3 linked regions of the Puniceibacterium sp. IMCC21224 genome follow. The protein of the gene in region 2 interacts with the protein of the main gene of each other region in a pairwise test. Links are inferred from orthologs where the notes say so. Each region holds a gene or a part of one and is shown on either strand. Other genes may lie near its edges.

What was found.
Region 1: the proteins of ndk (region 2) and IMCC21224_RS09695 interact in binary tests that used the Escherichia coli proteins (3 or more experiments, as listed by UniProt). The link is inferred for Puniceibacterium sp. IMCC21224 from one-to-one orthologs.
Region 3: the proteins of ndk (region 2) and IMCC21224_RS13085 interact in binary tests that used the Escherichia coli proteins (3 or more experiments, as listed by UniProt). The link is inferred for Puniceibacterium sp. IMCC21224 from one-to-one orthologs.

The regions. Positions count from the first base shown.
Region 1 is NZ_LDPY01000001.1:2,103,379-2,109,569, reverse strand. The notes cover bases 1,959-4,958. They hold IMCC21224_RS09695 (uracil-DNA glycosylase), read left to right. Parts: upstream 1,959-3,131; coding sequence 3,132-3,785; downstream 3,786-4,958. Other genes in these bases: moaC (cyclic pyranopterin monophosphate synthase MoaC), read left to right, coding at 4,587-4,958; trpC (indole-3-glycerol phosphate synthase TrpC), read left to right, coding at 3,782-4,585; trpD (anthranilate phosphoribosyltransferase), read left to right, coding at 2,120-3,139; IMCC21224_RS09705 (aminodeoxychorismate/anthranilate synthase component II), read left to right, coding at 1,959-2,123. In the rest of the region: IMCC21224_RS09710 (divergent polysaccharide deacteylase family protein), read right to left, coding at 1-1,075; more of IMCC21224_RS09705, read left to right, coding at 1,542-1,958; more of moaC, read left to right, coding at 4,959-5,063; gephyrin-like molybdotransferase Glp, read left to right, coding at 5,060-6,191. UniProt on the Escherichia coli protein: Excises uracil residues from the DNA which can arise as a result of misincorporation of dUMP residues by DNA polymerase or due to deamination of cytosine.
Region 2 is NZ_LDPY01000001.1:2,611,917-2,617,935, forward strand. What follows is about bases 1,716-4,543. They hold ndk (nucleoside-diphosphate kinase), read right to left. Parts: upstream 3,427-4,543; coding sequence 3,004-3,426; downstream 1,716-3,003. Other genes in these bases: IMCC21224_RS12005 (pyridoxal phosphate-dependent aminotransferase), read left to right, coding at 1,716-2,453; IMCC21224_RS12010 (TfoX/Sxy family protein), read left to right, coding at 2,601-2,969; IMCC21224_RS12020 (ABC-F family ATP-binding cassette domain-containing protein), read left to right, coding at 3,695-4,543. In the rest of the region: IMCC21224_RS11995 (VOC family protein), read right to left, coding at 272-652; IMCC21224_RS12000 (MmcQ/YjbR family DNA-binding protein), read left to right, coding at 774-1,115; more of IMCC21224_RS12005, read left to right, coding at 1,272-1,715; more of IMCC21224_RS12020, read left to right, coding at 4,544-5,548; IMCC21224_RS12025 (MarC family protein), read left to right, coding at 5,648-6,019. UniProt on the Escherichia coli protein: Major role in the synthesis of nucleoside triphosphates other than ATP. The ATP gamma phosphate is transferred to the NDP beta phosphate via a ping-pong mechanism, using a phosphorylated active-site intermediate.
Region 3 is NZ_LDPY01000001.1:2,827,491-2,833,504, reverse strand. The notes cover bases 993-3,815. They hold IMCC21224_RS13085 (5-formyltetrahydrofolate cyclo-ligase), read left to right. Parts: upstream 993-2,033; coding sequence 2,034-2,597; downstream 2,598-3,815. Other genes in these bases: IMCC21224_RS13075 (DMT family transporter), read left to right, coding at 3,456-3,815; IMCC21224_RS13080 (TIGR00282 family metallophosphoesterase), read left to right, coding at 2,647-3,459; mgtE (magnesium transporter), read left to right, coding at 993-2,031. Outside these bases: guaD (guanine deaminase), read right to left, coding at 1-500; more of mgtE, read left to right, coding at 637-992; more of IMCC21224_RS13075, read left to right, coding at 3,816-4,397; IMCC21224_RS13070 (SLC13 family permease), read left to right, coding at 4,418-6,014. UniProt on the Escherichia coli protein: Involved in the removal of 5-formyltetrahydrofolate.

The sequences.
Region 1 (6,191 bases), 510 kb from region 2 along the record:
TGTTATCAAGCAGAATGATAGCCATAAGCGGTAGGTCAGGCGTCACCTCAACCGGAACGGCAAACCGCTGCAAGGGCGGCAATGCATCGTCTGCGGCGGGGTCCTCGGCAACCGGCGCGGGAACAAAATTTGTCGCGCCGATGGTCGGTAACCGCCCGGTCGCCGCCGCCGGGTCCCGGTCAACCAGTGACACCGCCGGTTTACCGATCGCGGGCCGATTCAAAGCGGGCGCGGAGGCTTCGCCATTGGGTGGCTCGGGGGCGGGTTCCGCGTCAGGGGCGGCATCTGGCTCGGCAACGGCGACCCGGTCTGTGCCAGCATCAGGTTGACCTTCGGTCCCGGCTTGCGGCTCAGAAACTGCAATCGGGGCTGGTTCGACCATCGCGATCTCGTCCGGTTTGTCGGCCTCAACAGCTTCCGCGTCCGCATCGGCGACAACAGGCGGCATCTCAGGCGCAGCCTCGGGCGGTTCATCGGCAGCAACCAATCCGCTATCCTCAGTCGGAACCTGTGGTGCCGGTGGCTGCGCCGGTTCGGTCGCAATCGATGGTTCTGGCTCGGCTGTCGGAGCACGGGGCGCCTGAGACTGAACACTGGGGCTGACAGGCGTGTCTGCGATCACCGCGACCGATGCACCGCTATCCGACACGTCGGGAGCGATCCCGATGCTGTCAGCCGGGGCAACCTGCGGCGCGCTGCCCGGTGTGGTGTCACTCGTCACCGCCTGATCGCTGTTCCCGGCCTGCGGCAAAGGGGCGGGTTCGGTTTGCGCCACTTCGCTCTCGTCGCCCGGGCGACGGGCCGCTGCGGGCGGCGCTGGTGATTGCGGCGCCTCGGTCGCGGCCTCCTCATACCGGACGGGCGGCACATCAGACGGGGCTTCGGAGGAAGTCGGCGCAACTTCGGGATTGGTCTTGGTCTCGGGCAGCGTGCTGGCGGTCTGCTCTTTCAGTTCAGAGGGTGCTGCCATCGCATCGTTTGAAGATGGCACTCCAATTGCCACCGATATGGCACCAGCCCCGACGACCGAAAGAACGGCACCGGCGAGCGCACCTGTTACATATCCTTTGACCATGACTTTGCCCTCTCACTAACTGCGCTGCGCCTCGCGACTTCGGGCCGACCTCATTCCTCTGACCGACCGCCGGGATCCGCGCCTGTTGACGTCGCACCCCGCACCTGCACAGGTATACCGCTATACCTATCCACCAGACCAGTCCCGGAAATGAAGAAACATCCAGACTGCGCCATATCGTGCCGTCTGGAACAGTATTGCCACAACACACTCATGCCGATTCAACACGGATTCTCCCGCATCTTTTGAATACCGCATCCGCCGCCAATTCAGTCGATCTGAGCGCGCGGAGACCAGGCTTTGCCCGGCGCGGTTTACACAGACCCGCTGATCGGCAATAAGTCGCGCCAATGCTTCTGCAATTCCGGGCAGGCTGGCAGGCGCGTCCAAGGATTCACCCCCCCTTTTGCGCCGACACCTGACCCGATATGATGCGAGCGCAATGTAAACAACCGGCTGTGCCCCAATGCTGCTATTGATCGATAATTACGACAGCTTCACTTACAATCTCGTGCATTACTTTGGCGAGCTTGGGACCGAAGTGCGAGTGATGCGCAACGACGCGCTGGACGTGCAGGCGGCGATGGCGATGAACGCCTCTGGCATTGTTCTTTCGCCCGGGCCGTCCGACCCGGACCATGCCGGCATCTGCCTGGCCCTAACGATGGCTGCCGCTGAAACGGCAACACCGCTGATGGGCGTTTGTCTGGGTCATCAGACCATCGGCCAGGCCTTTGGCGGCACGGTCGTGCAACACGCCGAGATTGTCCATGGCAAACTGGGCCAGATGCGGCACACCGGCTCTGGCCTGTTTGCGGGCCTGCCGTCGCCCTTTGACGCGACGCGCTATCATTCACTGGTGGTGGACCGTGCTACCCTGCCCGACTGTCTAGAAATCACGGCAGATATTGAGGATGGCACCATAATGGGCCTGCAGCATCGCGATCTGCCAATCCACGGTGTGCAGTTTCACCCCGAATCCATCAAGTCCGAACACGGCCACGCACTGATGCGCAATTTCCTGAACATCCTGAAAGTCCCGGCATGAGCGATCTACTCAAACCGCTGATTGGCGCAGCCGCCGACCGCCCCTTGACCCGCGCCGAGGCCGAGACAGCGTTTGGCCTTTTGTTCGCAGGCGAGGCCACGCCGAGCCAGATCGGCGGGCTGCTGATGGCTCTGCGGACACGCGGCGAAACGGTGGATGAATATTCCGCCGCCGCCTGGGTCATGCGCGAAAAATGTCACAAGGTGCGGGCGCCCAAGGGCGCGATGGACATCGTTGGAACCGGCGGTGATGGCAAAGGCACGCTGAATATCTCGACCGCGACCGCCTTTGTGGTCGCGGGCGCGGGTGTGCCGGTGGCCAAGCATGGCAACCGCAATCTGTCGTCAAAATCTGGGGCGGCAGACGCGCTGACCCAGATGGGAATCAACGTGATGATCGACGCGCAACATGCTGAAAAAGCGCTGAATGATGTCGGGATCTGCTTTATGATGGCGCCTATGCACCATCCGGCTATGGCCCATGTCGGCCCGGTTCGAACCGAGCTGGGAACCCGCACGATCTTTAACATCCTCGGGCCGCTGACCAACCCGGCTGGGGTCAAACGCCAACTGACAGGGGCGTTTAGTCGCGACCTGATCCGGCCTATGGCCGAAACGCTGGCGCAGCTTGGATCGGAAAAGGCCTGGCTGGTGCATGGATCGGACGGCACCGATGAATTGACGATCACCGGGATCAGCTGGGTGGCCGAACTGGGGCTGGACGGTTCTGTGACCGACCGCGAAGTCCACCCGGAAGAGGCCGGATTGCCTATACATCCATTTGAATCGATCGTCGGTGGCACACCCGAACAGAATGGTCGCGCCTTTCGCGCACTCCTCGCGGGCGAACCTTCGGCCTACCGCGACGCTGTTCTGCTGAATGCCGCAGCGGCGCTATTGGTTGCGGACCACGTAAACTCTCTACCGGATGGCGTTGAAAAGGCACGTGAAAGCATCGACAGCGGCGCAGCCCTTGGACGCGTTGAGGCATTGGCGCGCGCCACTCAGAATGGCTGATCTGTCACCACCTGTTGCATGGGCGCATCTGCCGTTTTTTACCCAGACGCTGCCGGGTATTTCTCAGGCCCTTGCGGAAGAGGATCGCGCGGTTTTCCCGCCCAAACGCTACATCTTTCGCGCTCTCGATTTGACCCCGCCAGAGGCGACCAAAGTGGTTATCCTTGGACAGGATCCCTACCACACAGCGGGCAAGGCTGATGGGCTGGCCTTTTCAATCCCGCAGGATTTTGGCGGCAGGCTTGACAGCCTTGGTAATATTTTCAAAGAGTTAGAGTCCGACCTTGGCGCCCCACGTGATCGCACCGACCTGTCCGACTGGGCGCGACAGGGGGTACTTCTGCTCAATACCGCACTGACGGTGCCCGAGGGCAAGGCGAAAGGCCACGCAAAACTGGGCTGGGCCCAGTTGACCCGTGACGTGCTGATCGCCCTGTCGGACAGACCCTGTGCCTTTGTGCTCTGGGGTGGGCCGGCACAAAGCTTTGCCCGCCACATCACTGGACCAGATCATCTGATCCTACGCAGCCCGCATCCCTCGCCACTCTCGGTGTACCGGGGATTTTTCGGCTCTCGCCCCTTTTCCCAGGTCAACGTCTGGCTTATTGCAAGGGGCGAGGATCCCATCAACTGGACAAAGACATGACAGGCACCATTCTGGACAAGATCAAGGCCTATAAGCTGGCCGAGGTCGCCGCCGACAAAGCCGCCCTGCCAATGGCCGAGGTCGAAGCGCGCGCCCGTGCCGCAGATCCGGTACGCCCCTTTGGCACAGCATTACAGGCGGCACAGACCGATGGCTACGGCCTGATCGCCGAAGTTAAGAAAGCTTCGCCCTCCAAAGGGTTGATCCGGGAGGATTTTCATCCATCCACCCTCGCTACGGCTTATGAATCTGGTGGCGCGACCTGCCTGTCCGTTCTGACGGACACCCCCAGTTTTCAAGGTGCAAAACCGTTTCTGACCCAGGCACGCGCCGCTACCAACCTGCCCGCGCTGCGCAAGGATTTTATGTACGACCCATATCAGGTGGCCGAGGCGCGCAGCCTGAATGCCGACTGTATTCTGATCATCATGGCCTCGGTCTCGGACATGCAGGCAGCAGAGCTTGAGGCATGCGCAACGGATTGGGGTATGGACGCGCTGATTGAGGTGCATGACCGGGCCGAACTTGACCGCGCACTTGCGCTGAAATCCAGATTGATTGGTGTAAATAACCGCAATCTCAAGACGTTCGAGACCACTCTTGATACCACCCGCCGCTTGTCGGCACATGTCCCCGCTGACCGCATGCTGATTTCGGAATCCGGGCTCAACTCCCCAGCTGATCTGGCGGATATGGCCGCGCATGGCGCGCGTGCCTTCCTCATCGGCGAAAGCCTGATGCGGCAAGAGGATGTTGCGCAGGCGACCAGGACGCTGCTGGCCAACCCGGTGGCTGCATAAGATGGCGGATCTGACCCATTTCGATGCCAAGGGCGACGCCCATATGGTCGATGTTTCCGATAAGGCGGTGACGTCGCGTATCGCAACGGCCGCAGGTTACATTAAAATGGCCAAAGAAACCTTTGATATTATTACCGAAGGTCGCGCCAAAAAAGGCGATGTGATCGGCATTGCGCGGCTTGCCGGTATCATGGGCGCCAAGAAAACGCCGGATCTGATCCCGCTCTGCCATCCGCTACCCGTCACCAAAGTGTCGGTCGAGCTTGAGCCGGACGCCGACCTGCCGGGACTTCGTATCACCGCAACCGTCAAGACCACAGGCCAGACCGGCGTCGAGATGGAAGCGCTGACCGCTGTTAGTATCGCCGCGCTGACCGTCTATGACATGGCCAAGGCGGTGGACAAACAGATGGAGATCAGCGGTATCCGCGTATTGCTCAAGGACGGTGGCAAATCCGGCCGGTTCGAGGCGCCATGATCGCCGTCGCCGAGGCGCTCGATCAGCTCTTTGCGCTTGTGCCGCCGATGCAGACCGAAACTGTGGCGTTATGCGACGCACTCGGCCGGGTTTTGGCGAATGACGCGGTGGCGCTGCGTGATCAGCCGCCCTTTGCCGCATCCGCCATGGATGGCTATGCGGTGACAGACGCCACCCCAGGCGCGACGCTGACGGTAATTGGCGCGTCAGCCGCAGGCCATGGATTTGATGGTTCGGTCGGTCCCGGTCAGGCCGTGCGCATTTTCACCGGTGCCCCCCTGCCACAAGGGGCCACGCGCGTGATCATCCAAGAGGACGTGACCCGCAGTGAAGACCGCATCGTACTGGGTGGCAACCTAGATACTTCGACCCATATCCGTCCGGCAGGAAACGATTTTACTGTTGGCGCACGGCTTTCTGCGCCTCGTCAGCTGGCGCCAAACGACATCGCCTTGCTCGCGTCGATGAACATTGCCCACGTCCAGGTCACGCGGCGTCCCGTGGTGGCGCTGATCGCCACCGGAGACGAGCTTGTGATGCCCGGAGAGCCCCCCGGACCGGATCAGATCGTTGCGTCGAACAGCTTTGGTCTGTTCGCACATCTTATCGCGCTGGGGGCGGAACCAAGGTTACTGCCCATCGCCCGCGACACCCCAGAGGCACTGCGCACGGTGTTGGAATTGGCGCGCGGTGCTGACTTGATCATCACCATTGGCGGTGCTTCAGTTGGGGATCATGATCTGGTTGCTCCGGTGACGGCAAGCCTTGGAATGCAGCGGGCCTTTTACAAGGTGGCGATGCGTCCAGGCAAACCGCTGATGGCGGGGCGGTTGGGGCAATCGATGCTGATCGGGTTGCCGGGGAATCCGGTGTCCGCCATGGTCTGTGGTCATGTGTTCGTTGCCCCCGTGGTCCGCGCGATGCTGGGGTTAGAACAGACTTTTGCGCCGCGCCGCAGCGCATTTCTGGCCGAACCACTGCCAACCAACGGACCACGCGAGCATTACATGCGCGCCCGGATCGAAGATGGGAAGTTGCGCGCTTTTGACCGGCAGGACAGTGCCTTGCTTAGCGTACTTGCGCAGGCGAATGCGCTGATTGTGCGCCCGCCAAACGATCCGGCCCGTG
Region 2 (6,019 bases):
CTCGGTATGGAAATAGAGGACCGGCCCGCCTGAATTCAGCAGGGAATAATGCAGGGAATGATCGCCGATCCGTTCATGGCGCGGGCATAGCACAGCGGACACGCGTTGCGCAAGCAAGGAGCGTCGCCATAGCGTTTCGGGTTCACAGCGGACCCAAGGTAGATGGACGCACAGGGTTGGCTCAATTGTCCGGTCACTCGCAGAGCGCTGCCCGGAACGCGGTCGCCGGGCTCAGGATCAGAACCGGCCACCCATGTATCAATGGCGCGTTTCAACCATAGCTCACCACTTCGTATTCCACTCCGTCCGGGCCGTCGAAATAGAACCGCTTGCCGGGTTCATAGTCTGCGTGGCTGTGTGGGACATAACCCTCGGCCTGCACCCGCGCTTCGGCAGCCCCCAGATCGTCCACCGTGACGCCAATGTGGTTCAGAGAGCCAAAGCGGCGATAGCGCGGTTCGGCCTTTTGCATTTGTGTGCCGGGACGATAGAGCGCGACATACCCCTGCCCTGCCCCCACATGTACCGAATAGCCGTCGCCCATCGCGGCCCCTTCCCAGCGGACGGTCCAGTCAAAGAGCCGCGTCAAAATCTCTGCTGTGATCCTGGGGTCCGCGACCGCGATATTTACGTGTTCCAGTTGTGCCGACATGGCGATTTCCTTTCCTGAATCCTGCCCCGATATTGCGATGCGACTCAGCGTACATCCTCAAGTGCACTTGAGATCAAGAAGTGAGTAGATCGCGCCGGAAACTCAGGCGATGCTGCAGGCCATGACGTGCAAGCTTGCCAACGATCTCTGCCAAGGTTTTCCCGGTGCGCAATGGTCTGCCCCCTGGGGCGAAGGGCACGACGTGTGGAAGGTCGGCGGCAAGGTGTTCGCCTGTATCGGGACCGTTCAGAACGGCGTTTCGGTCAAGACGCAGTCAATCGAAGATGCCGCCCTGCTGATCGATATGGACCGTGCGACCCGTGCGCCATATTTCCACCGCTCCTGGGTGCTGGTGCCGTTCGATGCGCCGCCACAGGAATTGCAGGACCGTCTGACCACCTCGTACCGGCTGATCCGGGCAGGTCTGCCGAAAAAACTGCAGGCCGCGCTTGATCCGATCTGACCCACGCTTCGCCTGAGCGGCGCGGGGCGCGTCCCTTCCCTCTTTCCCTGCCGGGCCGGGTCTGGCACAGAGACGGCAACGGGCATCAACCGGGTCCGACCGCTCGCGCATCGTCGGAAAAATGCTGCTCCAACTCTCTATCTGAAAGGTTTCACCATGCCCGTATTGTCCACTCGCATCACATCAATCAACGGCGGTGGTTCTGACGGGTGGGACGTGTTCAACCGCGCGCGCGCGATGATCGCCGCGGGGATTGATGTGACCGAACTGACCATCGGCGAACATGATATCCGTACCGACCCCGCGATCCTGAACGCAATGCATGCATCGGCGTTGAACGGGCATACCGGCTATGCTGCGGTGCCGGGTACGAACGCCTTGCGCGACGCTGTCGCCACGCGCCTGACCCGGCAGACCGGAGTGGCCACCAACCGCGACAACGTGCTGATCACACCAGGCGGACAGGCGGCGCTGTTTGCGGCCCATGTCGCGGCCTGCTCTGCGGGCGATACGGCACTTTTTGTCGATCCGTTTTATGCCACCTATCCCGGCTCGATCCGCGCCGCCGGGGCGATACCGCAGGCGATCACCACACGGGCACGCGATCGTTTCCTGCCGCAGCGCGATGCCCTCGCGCTGGCCGCCATCGGGGCTGCGTCGCTGCTTATCAACACACCGAACAACCCGACCGGCACAGTTTATCCCCGTGAAACGCTGGACGACATTGCGACGGTTGTCCGCGATCACGATCTTTGGCTGATCTCGGACGAGGTGTATGACACCCAGGTCTGGGACGGCAGCCACATCTCGCCCCGCGCGCTACCGAGAATGGCCGAGCGCACGCTGGTCATCGGATCGATGTCCAAAAGCCACGCCATGACCGGCAGCCGTCTGGGATGGATCGTCGCACCCGAAGCAGTGATTACCCCGCTGATCGACCTTGCCACCAATACGACCTACGGCGTGCCGGGATATATTCAGGACGCCGCCCTGTTTGCGCTGGAACAAGGTTCGACGCTGGAAGAGGCTGTCGCCGCCCCGTTTCGCCGCCGCCGCATGCTGGCGCAACAGATCCTTGGCGCGCAGTCCGTTGTCGGCCAGATCCCGTCGCAAGGCGCGATGTATGTGATGCTGGACATCCGCGCCACCGCGCTAAGCGGCGAAAGCTTTGCCAATGCCCTGCTGGATACCCATCATATCGCGGTGATGCCGGGTGAAAGCTTTGGCGCGTCAGCGGCAGGTCATGTCCGAGTGGCACTGACCGTAGCTGATGACGCATTGGCACAGGCGCTGGGAACCTTGTGCGAATTTGCCGCCGAACGCGCCACAGCACGCTGACCCGGCGCAGATGCAGGGTTCACCCGCTCACCCGGGCGTCGCAGGCCGCCCGTAAAAATGTGGTCTGCGAAATGTTACGCGCCAGACGCCTTGATCACAAACACGCACTTTACCCAAGCGGGCAAGCTGCCCTAAAGTTGGTGGTGCATGCATTTTACGGGGTACGCCGTGGCAAAGACACCCACTTCAACGATCCGCAACATCGGCCCCGCGTTTGAGGCGTCATTGACGCGCGCCGGTGTCGACTGCGCCGAGATGTTGCGCGATATCGGCGCACACGAGGCCTATCGACGGCTGCTGCTGAATGGATCACAGCCGCATTTCATCCCCTACTACCTTCTGCATATGTCGCTTCAGGGGCGGCCCTGGAACGATTGCAAGGGCGACGAAAAGGCTGCGCTGCGGGTTCAGTTCGACGCGCTCAGGGTTGAGGTGGCGGGCACCGACGAAAAGGGCCGCTCCGATTTCGAAGCGGCCCTTGATGCCATTGGGGTGATCGACCGAAAACGTCGATAGACCCCGAATATATCGCTGAAATAGCGGGCCGGGTTTAGCCGACCAGTTCGAGACCCGAGAAGAAATACGCGATCTCTTCGGCGGCGGTTTCGGGGGCGTCCGAACCGTGGACCGAGTTTTCGCCAACCGATTCCGCAAATTCTGCGCGCACAGTACCAGCCGCCGCATCGGCGGGGTTGGTGGCGCCCATGACTTCACGGTTCTTGGTGATTGCGGATTCGCCTTCGAGAACCTGAACAACAACCGGCTCGGATGCCATGAATTCGCACAGCTCGTCGTAGAACGGACGCTCGGCGTGGACCTTGTAGAATTCGCCGGCCTGCGCTTTTGTCAGCTGGATGCGCTTTTGCGCCACGATCCGCAGACCCGCCTCTTCGAATTTGGCATTGATCTTGCCAGTCAGGTTCCGCTTGGTGGCGTCTGGCTTGATAATGCTCAGCGTGCGTTCGGTGACCATGTGTCGTGCTCCATATGTCGCGAACCGGGACATTTGGCCCGGCGTGTTTACAATTGGCGCTGCGATACCATGCGCCCCTGCGCTTGGAAAGGGTTGTGACGCGCGGTTCTAAACAGATGTTGCGCCCTGCATTAACCCCACGGCAATCGCAACCCGCACTCCGCCACTGTGGGCAGGTCGACGGCGCCGCAGCGATAATATCGTCCAGAACACATTCGACGCACGGTCTGTACTGGCCAGTGTCGCAACGCTCTGCTAAGGCGCGGCCATGTTGAAGATTCAAGAAATAAACTACTCCGTTGAAGGCCGTCCGTTGATGGTCGAAGCCTCTGCAACCATTCCCGAAGGTCACAAGGTTGGTCTGGTCGGTGCCAATGGTGCGGGCAAAACAACGCTGTTCAAACTGATCCGCGGCGAACTGACGCTTGACAGTGGTATCATTTCGCTGCCCAGCCGCGCCAAGATCGGCGGGGTAGCCCAAGAGGTGCCAGCGTCGGAAACCTCGCTGATCGACACGGTGCTGGCCGCAGACACCGAGCGCGCCAAACTCATGGCCGAATCCGAGACCGCGCAGGATGCGCATCGCATCGCGGAAATTCAGACTCGGCTGGCCGATATCGACGCCTGGTCCGCCGAAGCGCGCGCCGCGTCGATTCTCAAGGGTTTGGGTTTTGACGACGACGCGCAGAAAATGCCGTGCAGCGCCTTTTCCGGTGGCTGGCGGATGCGGGTGGCACTGGCGGGGGTACTCTTTGCGCAGCCCGACCTGCTGCTGCTGGACGAACCGACCAACTACCTCGACCTCGAAGGGGCGCTGTGGCTGGAATCCTATCTGGCCAAATATCCGCATACCGTCATCATCATTTCGCACGACCGCGGACTGCTGAACCGCGCCGTTGGCGGAATCCTGCACCTCGAAGAGAAAAAGCTGACCTTCTGGAACGGTCCCTACGACCAGTTCGCCCGCCAGCGCGCCGAACAGCGTGCCGTGCTGACGTCGATGGCCAAAAAACAGCAGGCCCGCAAAGATCACCTGCAAAAATTCGTTGACCGGTTCAAGGCCAAGGCGTCCAAAGCCAAGCAGGCCCAGGCCCGTGTCAAGATGATCGAAAAGATGGACACGATCACCCCGCCCGAAGAGATGGCCAAGCGCGTGTTCAGCTTTCCGCAGCCGGACGAGCTGTCGCCGCCGATCATTCATATCGAAGGCGGGTCGACCGGCTATGGCGACACCCTGGTTCTCAGCCGACTGAATCTGCGCATTGATCAGGACGACCGCATCGCGCTTTTGGGTCGCAACGGTCAGGGCAAATCTACGCTGTCCAAACTGCTGTCGGACCGTCTGCCGCTGATGGACGGCAAGATGACCCGCTCAAACAAGCTAAGGATTGGCTATTTCGCCCAGCATCAGGTCGATGAACTGCATATCGACGAATCTCCCCTCTCGCACCTGCAACGGCTGCGCCCCAATACGATGCAGTCGAAACTGCGGGCCCAATTGGCGGGCTTTGGTCTGGGCGCCGATCAGGCAGACACCGAGGTCGGACGCTTGTCGGGTGGTCAAAAGGCGCGCCTGTCGCTGCTGCTGGCCACCATCGACGCACCCCATCTGCTGATCCTCGATGAGCCGACCAACCACCTCGACATCGAATCGCGCGAGGCATTGGTCGAGGCGCTGACCGCCTATTCCGGTGCTGTCATTCTGGTCAGCCACGACATGCACCTGCTCAGCATGGTCGCGGACCGGCTCTGGCTGGTCAAGGATGGTTCGGTCGCCCCCTACGAGGACGACCTCGAGGCGTATCGCAAGCTGTTGCTGCAACCCGACAAGCCCATCAAACCAGCGAAACCTATCCAGGAAAAACCCAAGCGCCCGTCGCGTGACGCGATTCTGGCGCTGCGCTCGGACGCCCGCAAAGGCGAGGAACGTGTCGCCAAGCTGAATGATATGCGTGACAAGCTGGCAAAAAAACTCGCCAATCCGGAGCTTTACGACGATACCCGTGCGGGCGAACTGGCCACCTGGAACAAAAAATACGCCGAGGTGATGGAGGCATTGGGCCGGGCAGAGGCACTGTGGATGGCCGCGCTGGAAAAGCTGGACGAAGCTGAGACCGTCTGACGCCCGTTCGGACGATTGAGGTCTGCGTGCTTATTGAAACAGCGCCCGGCCATTACGCCCATTGCAAGATCGACCTGCAATGCCTAAGGCTGCGCCCCTATGGACGCAGCCCTTTTAATCCCCGCCTTTGTCACCCTGTTTGTGGTGATCGACCCGATCGGTTTGACGCCAATCTTTATTGCCTTGACCGCCGGGGCAGATGCACGCCACCGGCGCGCGGTCGCCTATCGCGCCTGTCTTGTCGGTGCCGGCGTGTTGTTCCTTTTCGCATTTCTCGGCGAATCCGTGCTGAACTTTATCGGCATTTCGATGCCCGCTTTTCGCATTTCGGGGGGAATCCTGCTGTTCCTGACCGCGCTGGATATGCTGTTTGAACGGCGCAACAAGCGGCGCGAGGACAAGACCTCCACGCCACAGGACATGCCCGATCCGTCAGTCTTTCCGATTGCGATCCCGCTTATTGCCGGTCCC
Region 3 (6,014 bases), 220 kb from region 2 along the record:
GCGTTGCGGTCCATGCAGGTCTTGCCTGCGAACAGCCGCTGACCCCGCGACTGCGCCTCTTGCATCAGGGCGTTGACGCTGTGCGGATGGATCGTGCAGTAGCTACATACCGTGGTGGTGCCGTGCGACGCCGTCAGGTCCAGATACAGTTGCGCGGCGTCTGCGGCATAGTCCGGATCGTCAAAGCGCATCTCTTCGGGGAAGGTATAGCTGTTGAGCCAGTCAATCAGCCGCTTCCCCCAACTGGCGACAATTGCGGTTTGGGGGTAATGCGCGTGGGCATCGACAAAACCGGCGCAGATCAGCGCATTGCCGTAGCGTACCTGTTCCGCCTGGGGATGGGCGGCGATCAGCGCCGCACCGTCGCCGACGGCTACAATCAGCCCGCGGTCGATCAGAACGCCGCCGCTGGCGCTGTGACGCGCCGCGTCCGGCCCGCGTTCAAACGGCGATCCCTCAAAGCTTAGGGTTTGCCCCAGAAGTAGCGTCTGCCTGCCCATTCTCACCGCCTCGTTGCCGCATTTTCCACCGCAGCAGATTAGGCGCGGCCTGCGGAAAGGTAAATCTTTCTCGGCTCTGTTGCTTGGCGGGGGGATACCCTAATGTCACCAGAGAAACGCGAACGACGGGGCAGGCATGGCTGACAACACCGAAACACAAAACCCCGAGTCTGATTCTGACGAAGCGGCGTATACGCTGGACCGCAAGGCCGTTGCAGCGATCCTGTATGCGGTCGATATCAACGACCGCGAAAAGCTGATCGAACTGATGGAGCCGCTGCACGCGGCTGACATCGCCGACCTTTTGGAACAGATCAACGCTTTTGACCGGATGCGGCTGATCAAGCTGTACGGACAGGAATTCGACGGCGAGATCCTGACCGAACTGGACGAGTCGATCCGCGAAGAAGTCATCGGCCTGCTGCATCCCGAAGTGCTGGCCGACGCGGTGCGTGAACTCGACAGCGACGATGTGGTCGACCTGCTGGAAGACCTTGAACAGAACCAGCAGGACGCGATTCTGGATGTGCTCGAGGACAGTGACCGGGTGGCGGTGCAGCAATCGCTGACCTATCCGGAATACTCGGCCGGTCGTCTGATGCAGCGCGAGGTGGTGATGGCGCCCGAGCATTGGAACGTCGGGGAAGCCATTGATTTTTTGAGGAATTCCGAAGATCTGCCAGAGCAGTTTTATCACATCGTTCTGGTTGACCCTCGGTTGCGACCGGTGGGGAATGTTGGCCTGGGCACGTTGATGTCGTCGCGCCGCGAGGTGATGCTGCAATCCATCGTGTCCGACACCTTTCACGTGATCCCGGTGACGCGGTACGAGGGCGACGTGGCCTATGCCTTCAACCAGTATCATCTGATTTCGGCCCCGGTGGTGGACGAAAACGAACGTCTGGTGGGGGTGATCACCATCGACGACGCGATGGCCGTGCTGGACGAGGAACACGAAGAGGACATCCTGCGTCTCGCCGGTGTTGGCGAAGAAAGCTCGCTGTCGGATACGGTGCTGGAAACCACACGGCAGCGGTTTCCCTGGCTGGCGGTGAATCTGGTAACGGCGGTTATGGCCAGCATGGTAATCTCGCAATTCGAGGCAGCGATTGCACAGGTGGTCGCGCTGGCGGTGCTGATGCCGATCGTGGCGTCGATGGGCGGCAACGCGGGCACGCAGTCACTGACTGTCGCGGTGCGGGCGTTGGCGACCAAGGATTTGACCGGCTCAAACGTTTGGCGGGTGATCCGGCGTGAAATTATGGTCGGTCTGATCAACGGCGTCGCTTTTGCTGTCGTCATGGGAATTGTGGGCGTGGTCTGGTTTGGATCTCCTGCGCTGGGCTATGTGATTGCCACGGCGATGGTGATCAACATGGTGGTCGCGGGGTTGGCGGGTACGGTGATTCCGGTGGTGCTGGAAAAGGCAGGCGTCGATCCGGCGCTGGCCTCCGGCGCGTTTGTGACCACGGTGACGGATGTGGTTGGATTCTTTGCATTCCTTGGGTTGGCAGTCTTGGTGCTGTTGTGAGCTTGGCCGACCAAAAGGCCGCAGCGCGCAAAGCTGCCTTTGACCGTCGCAAGCTGGCGCATAACGTGGATCGGGGTAACAGTTCGGCGTATCTGTCCGAAGTACTGGCCGGATATCGCGGTGTCCCAGTTTCAGGGTTCCTGCCAATCCGAACCGAGATTGACCCCCGGCCAGCAATGGCCGAAGCGGCGGCGCATGGCCCGGTGGCGGTGCCGGTGATCCTTGGCCCGGACCGGCCGCTCAGGTTCTCGCGGTGGGAGCCGGACGCGCTGTTGCGCGATGGACCGTTTGGTGCGCAGGTGCCTGCGACGGACGATTTCCTTGTCCCAGAGATTGTGATTGTCCCGCTTGTTGCCTTTACCCGCAGCGGCGGGCGTCTCGGCTACGGCGGCGGTTTCTATGACCGCACGCTAGAACAATTGCGCGGCAGACGGGCGACGCTTGCCATCGGTTTTGCCTATGCGGCGCAAGAGGCCAAAGCGTTGCCGTTGGAAGCCACAGACCAGCCGCTGGATCTGATTGTCACCGAATACGGGATCATTTCCCCGGATCGTTCAGGCGCATGAGTTCGATTAAGGCTTTGCTTTCCCTGCGCTGCAGATTACCCCTCGCAGCATGAGAACGCTATTTCTGGGTGATGTGATGGGCCGCGCCGGGCGTGCGGCCATCACCGAACATCTTCCACGGCTGCGCAGCCAGTGGAAACTCGATTTTGTTGTCGTCAATGGCGAGAATGCGTCAAGCGGCATGGGCCTGACCGGTGAACACGCCAAGGGGCTGCTGGATGCCGGGGCGGATTGCGTGACGCTGGGCGATCATGCCTTTGATCAAAAGGACATGCTGAGTTTCATCGAGAATGAGCCCCGTATTGTGCGCCCGATCAACTTTGCCAAGAATGCGCCGGGTCGCGGGCATCGCCTGTTCACCGACGCACGCGGGCGCAAGGTTCTGGTGGCGCAGGTGCTGGGTCAGGTGTTCATGAAACGGGCCTATGACGATCCGTTTTCGGCCATCGACGCGGTGCTGCGGGCGCATCCGCTGGGCGGGCAGGCGCAGATGATCCTGGTGGACATGCATTGTGAGGCGACCAGCGAAAAGATGGGAATGGGCCATTTCTGCGATGGACGCGCCAGCCTTGTGGTGGGCACCCATACTCATGTGCCGACCGGTGACGCGCAAATCCTGCCGGGTGGCACCGGCTATCTGTCTGATGCAGGCATGTGCGGCGACTACAATTCGGTGATTGGCATGGACAAGGCCGAACCGATGCGCCGCTTTGTCACCGGCATGGGCAAGACACGGTTTCAGCCCGCATTGGGCGAGGCGACGCTGTCCGGCGTTCTGGTCGAAACCGATGATCGAACCGGCAAGGCCACGGCGCTGCACATGATCCGTCAGGGCGGTCGGCTGGAGCAATCCGGGCCATGACAACGCCGACGCTTCGGGCACTGGCGCTGCCTTTGGCGGCGCTGATCCTGTGTGGTGCAGCCTGGGGCGGGACGCAACCGCTGTCCAAACTCGCGGTGAGCGAGGGGTATCGCCATTTCGGTCTGATTTTCTGGCAGATGGCGATTGGTGCTACACTGTTGGGGGTGGTCACTGTTCTGCGCAGGCGCGGGTTACCGTATCAGGTGCCGCATTTGCGGGTCTACCTGGTGCTGGCGCTGATCGGATCGGTCCTGCCCGGCATCGCGTCGTATTCGGCAGCGCGGCATCTGCCGTCTGGCGTGCTGTCAATCCTGCTGAGTTCGGTTCCGATGCTGGCGTTTCCGGTGGCGCTGGCGCTGGGCAACGACCATTTCCACTGGAAGCGGCTTTTCGGCCTCAGTCTGGGCATGGCTGGCGTTTTGCTACTGGTGCTGCCGGACGCCAGCCTGCCAGAGGCGGCGCAGGTGCTTTGGGTGCCGGTGGCGCTGATCGCGTCGGCGTTTTATGCGCTGGAAGGCAATGTGGTGGCGCGCTGGGGCACCGCTGGGCTCGACCCGGTGCAGGCGCTGTGCGGTGCGTCGATGGCCGGAGCGGTAATCACGCTGCCGCTGGCACTGATCAGCGGTCAGTTCATCGACCCGCGCGGCCCGTGGGGTGTGCCGGATCTGGCGTTGATCGCGTCGTCGCTGCTGCATGTGATCGCCTATACCGGCTATGTCTGGCTGGTGGGGGCAACGGGGGCGGTCTTTGCGGTGCAGGTAAGCTATCTGGTCACGTTGTTTGGCGTGACCTGGGCAATGCTGTTCCTGCACGAGGTTTATTCGCCCTATATCTGGGCAGCGCTGGGCCTTATGTTCGGGGGCTTGGCGCTGGTGCAGCCACGCCCACGCGCACAGCTTGCGCCGATCATGCCGACTGGTAACAATGCAGACGTTTGACTGCGGGGGACGCACGCGACATGGACTTGTTTGACTTTGGCCAGACGACCCAAGCTTACATCACCATAGCGGTGGTGCTGGGCATGTTTGCGCTGTTCGTCCGTGAAACCTATCCGACCGAAGTGGTGGCGATCTCTGGTTCGGCCATGCTGCTGGTGTTGGGGGTTCTGCCATACGACGATGCGCTTTTGGTGCTGTCCAATCCCGCGCCGTGGACCATTGCGGCGATGTTCATTGTGATGGGGGCGCTGGTGCGCACCGGGGCGCTGGATGCCTTTACGACACTGGCGCAGGCGCAGGTCAAGAAACGGCCAAAGGTGGCGATGGCTGGCATCATTGCCGTTGTAGTGCTGGCCTCGGCGTTTATGAACAATACGCCTGTCGTTGTGGTGATGCTGCCGATCTTTGTACAATTGTCCAAGGTGATGGGCGTTGCGCCGTCCAAGCTGCTGATTCCGTTGTCTTACGCGGCCATTCTAGGGGGGACCACAACGCTGATTGGCACCTCGACCAACCTGTTGGTGGATGGGGTTGCACGCACGCAGGGGCTAGAGCCGTTTACCATATTTGAGGTCACGCCGCTGGCGCTGATCCTGGTGGCGGGCGGCATGGCGTATCTGGGGCTGGCGGGACGCTTTCTGTTGCCCGAGAGAAGCAGCATGGCCGGGATGCTGACCGATCGCAGCCGGATGAAGTTCTTTACCGAGGCGGTGATTCCGCCCGACAGTAACCTGATTGGTCGCGAGGTACTGGGCGTTCAGTTGTTCAAGCGCGAAGGTGTGCGGCTGGTCGATGTGGTCCGCGGCGACGATTCGTTGCGGCGCAATTTGGCCGAGGTGACGCTTCAGGTCGGGGACCGGGTGGTTCTGCGCACGCAGATGACCGAATTGCTCAGCCTTCAGGCCACCAAAGAGCTAAAGCGCGTCGATCAGGTTTCGGCGGTGGAGACCTCGACCGTCGAGGTGCTGATCACCCCGGGGTGCAAGATGGTGGGCCGGTCGCTGGGTGCGCTTCGGCTGCGGCGGCGGTTCGGGGTCTATCCGCTGGCGGTGCATCGTCGCAATCAGAACATCGGCCGCCAGCTGGACGAACTTGTGGTGCGGGTGGGTGATACCCTCCTGCTCGAAGGGGCGCCGGGCGACATTCAGCGTCTGGCCGAGGAAATGGCGCTGGTCGATGTCTCGCAACCCTCGGCACGGGCGTACCGGCGCAGCCATGCCCCGATTGCACTGGCGTCACTGGCGGGCATTGTGGTGCTGTCGGCGCTGAACATCGCGCCGATCCTGGCGCTGGCGGTGATCGCTGTGGCGGTGGTGCTGCTGACCCGGTGCATCGACGCGGACGAGGCGTTTTCCTATATCGAGGGTCAGTTGCTGGCGCTGATCTTTGCCATGCTCGCCATTGGCGCGGCGCTGGATGCCTCGGGTGCGGTGTCGTTGATCGTCAGTTGGGTGGCTCCGGCGATGACATCGCTGCCGCCGGTGCTGATCGTGGGGGCGGTGTTCCTGCTGACCTCGACCCTGACCGAAATGGTCAGCAACAACGCCGTGGCCGTGGTGATGACGCCAATTGCCATTGGTCTGGCCAGTGCGCTGGGGGTCGATGCCCGGCCTCTGG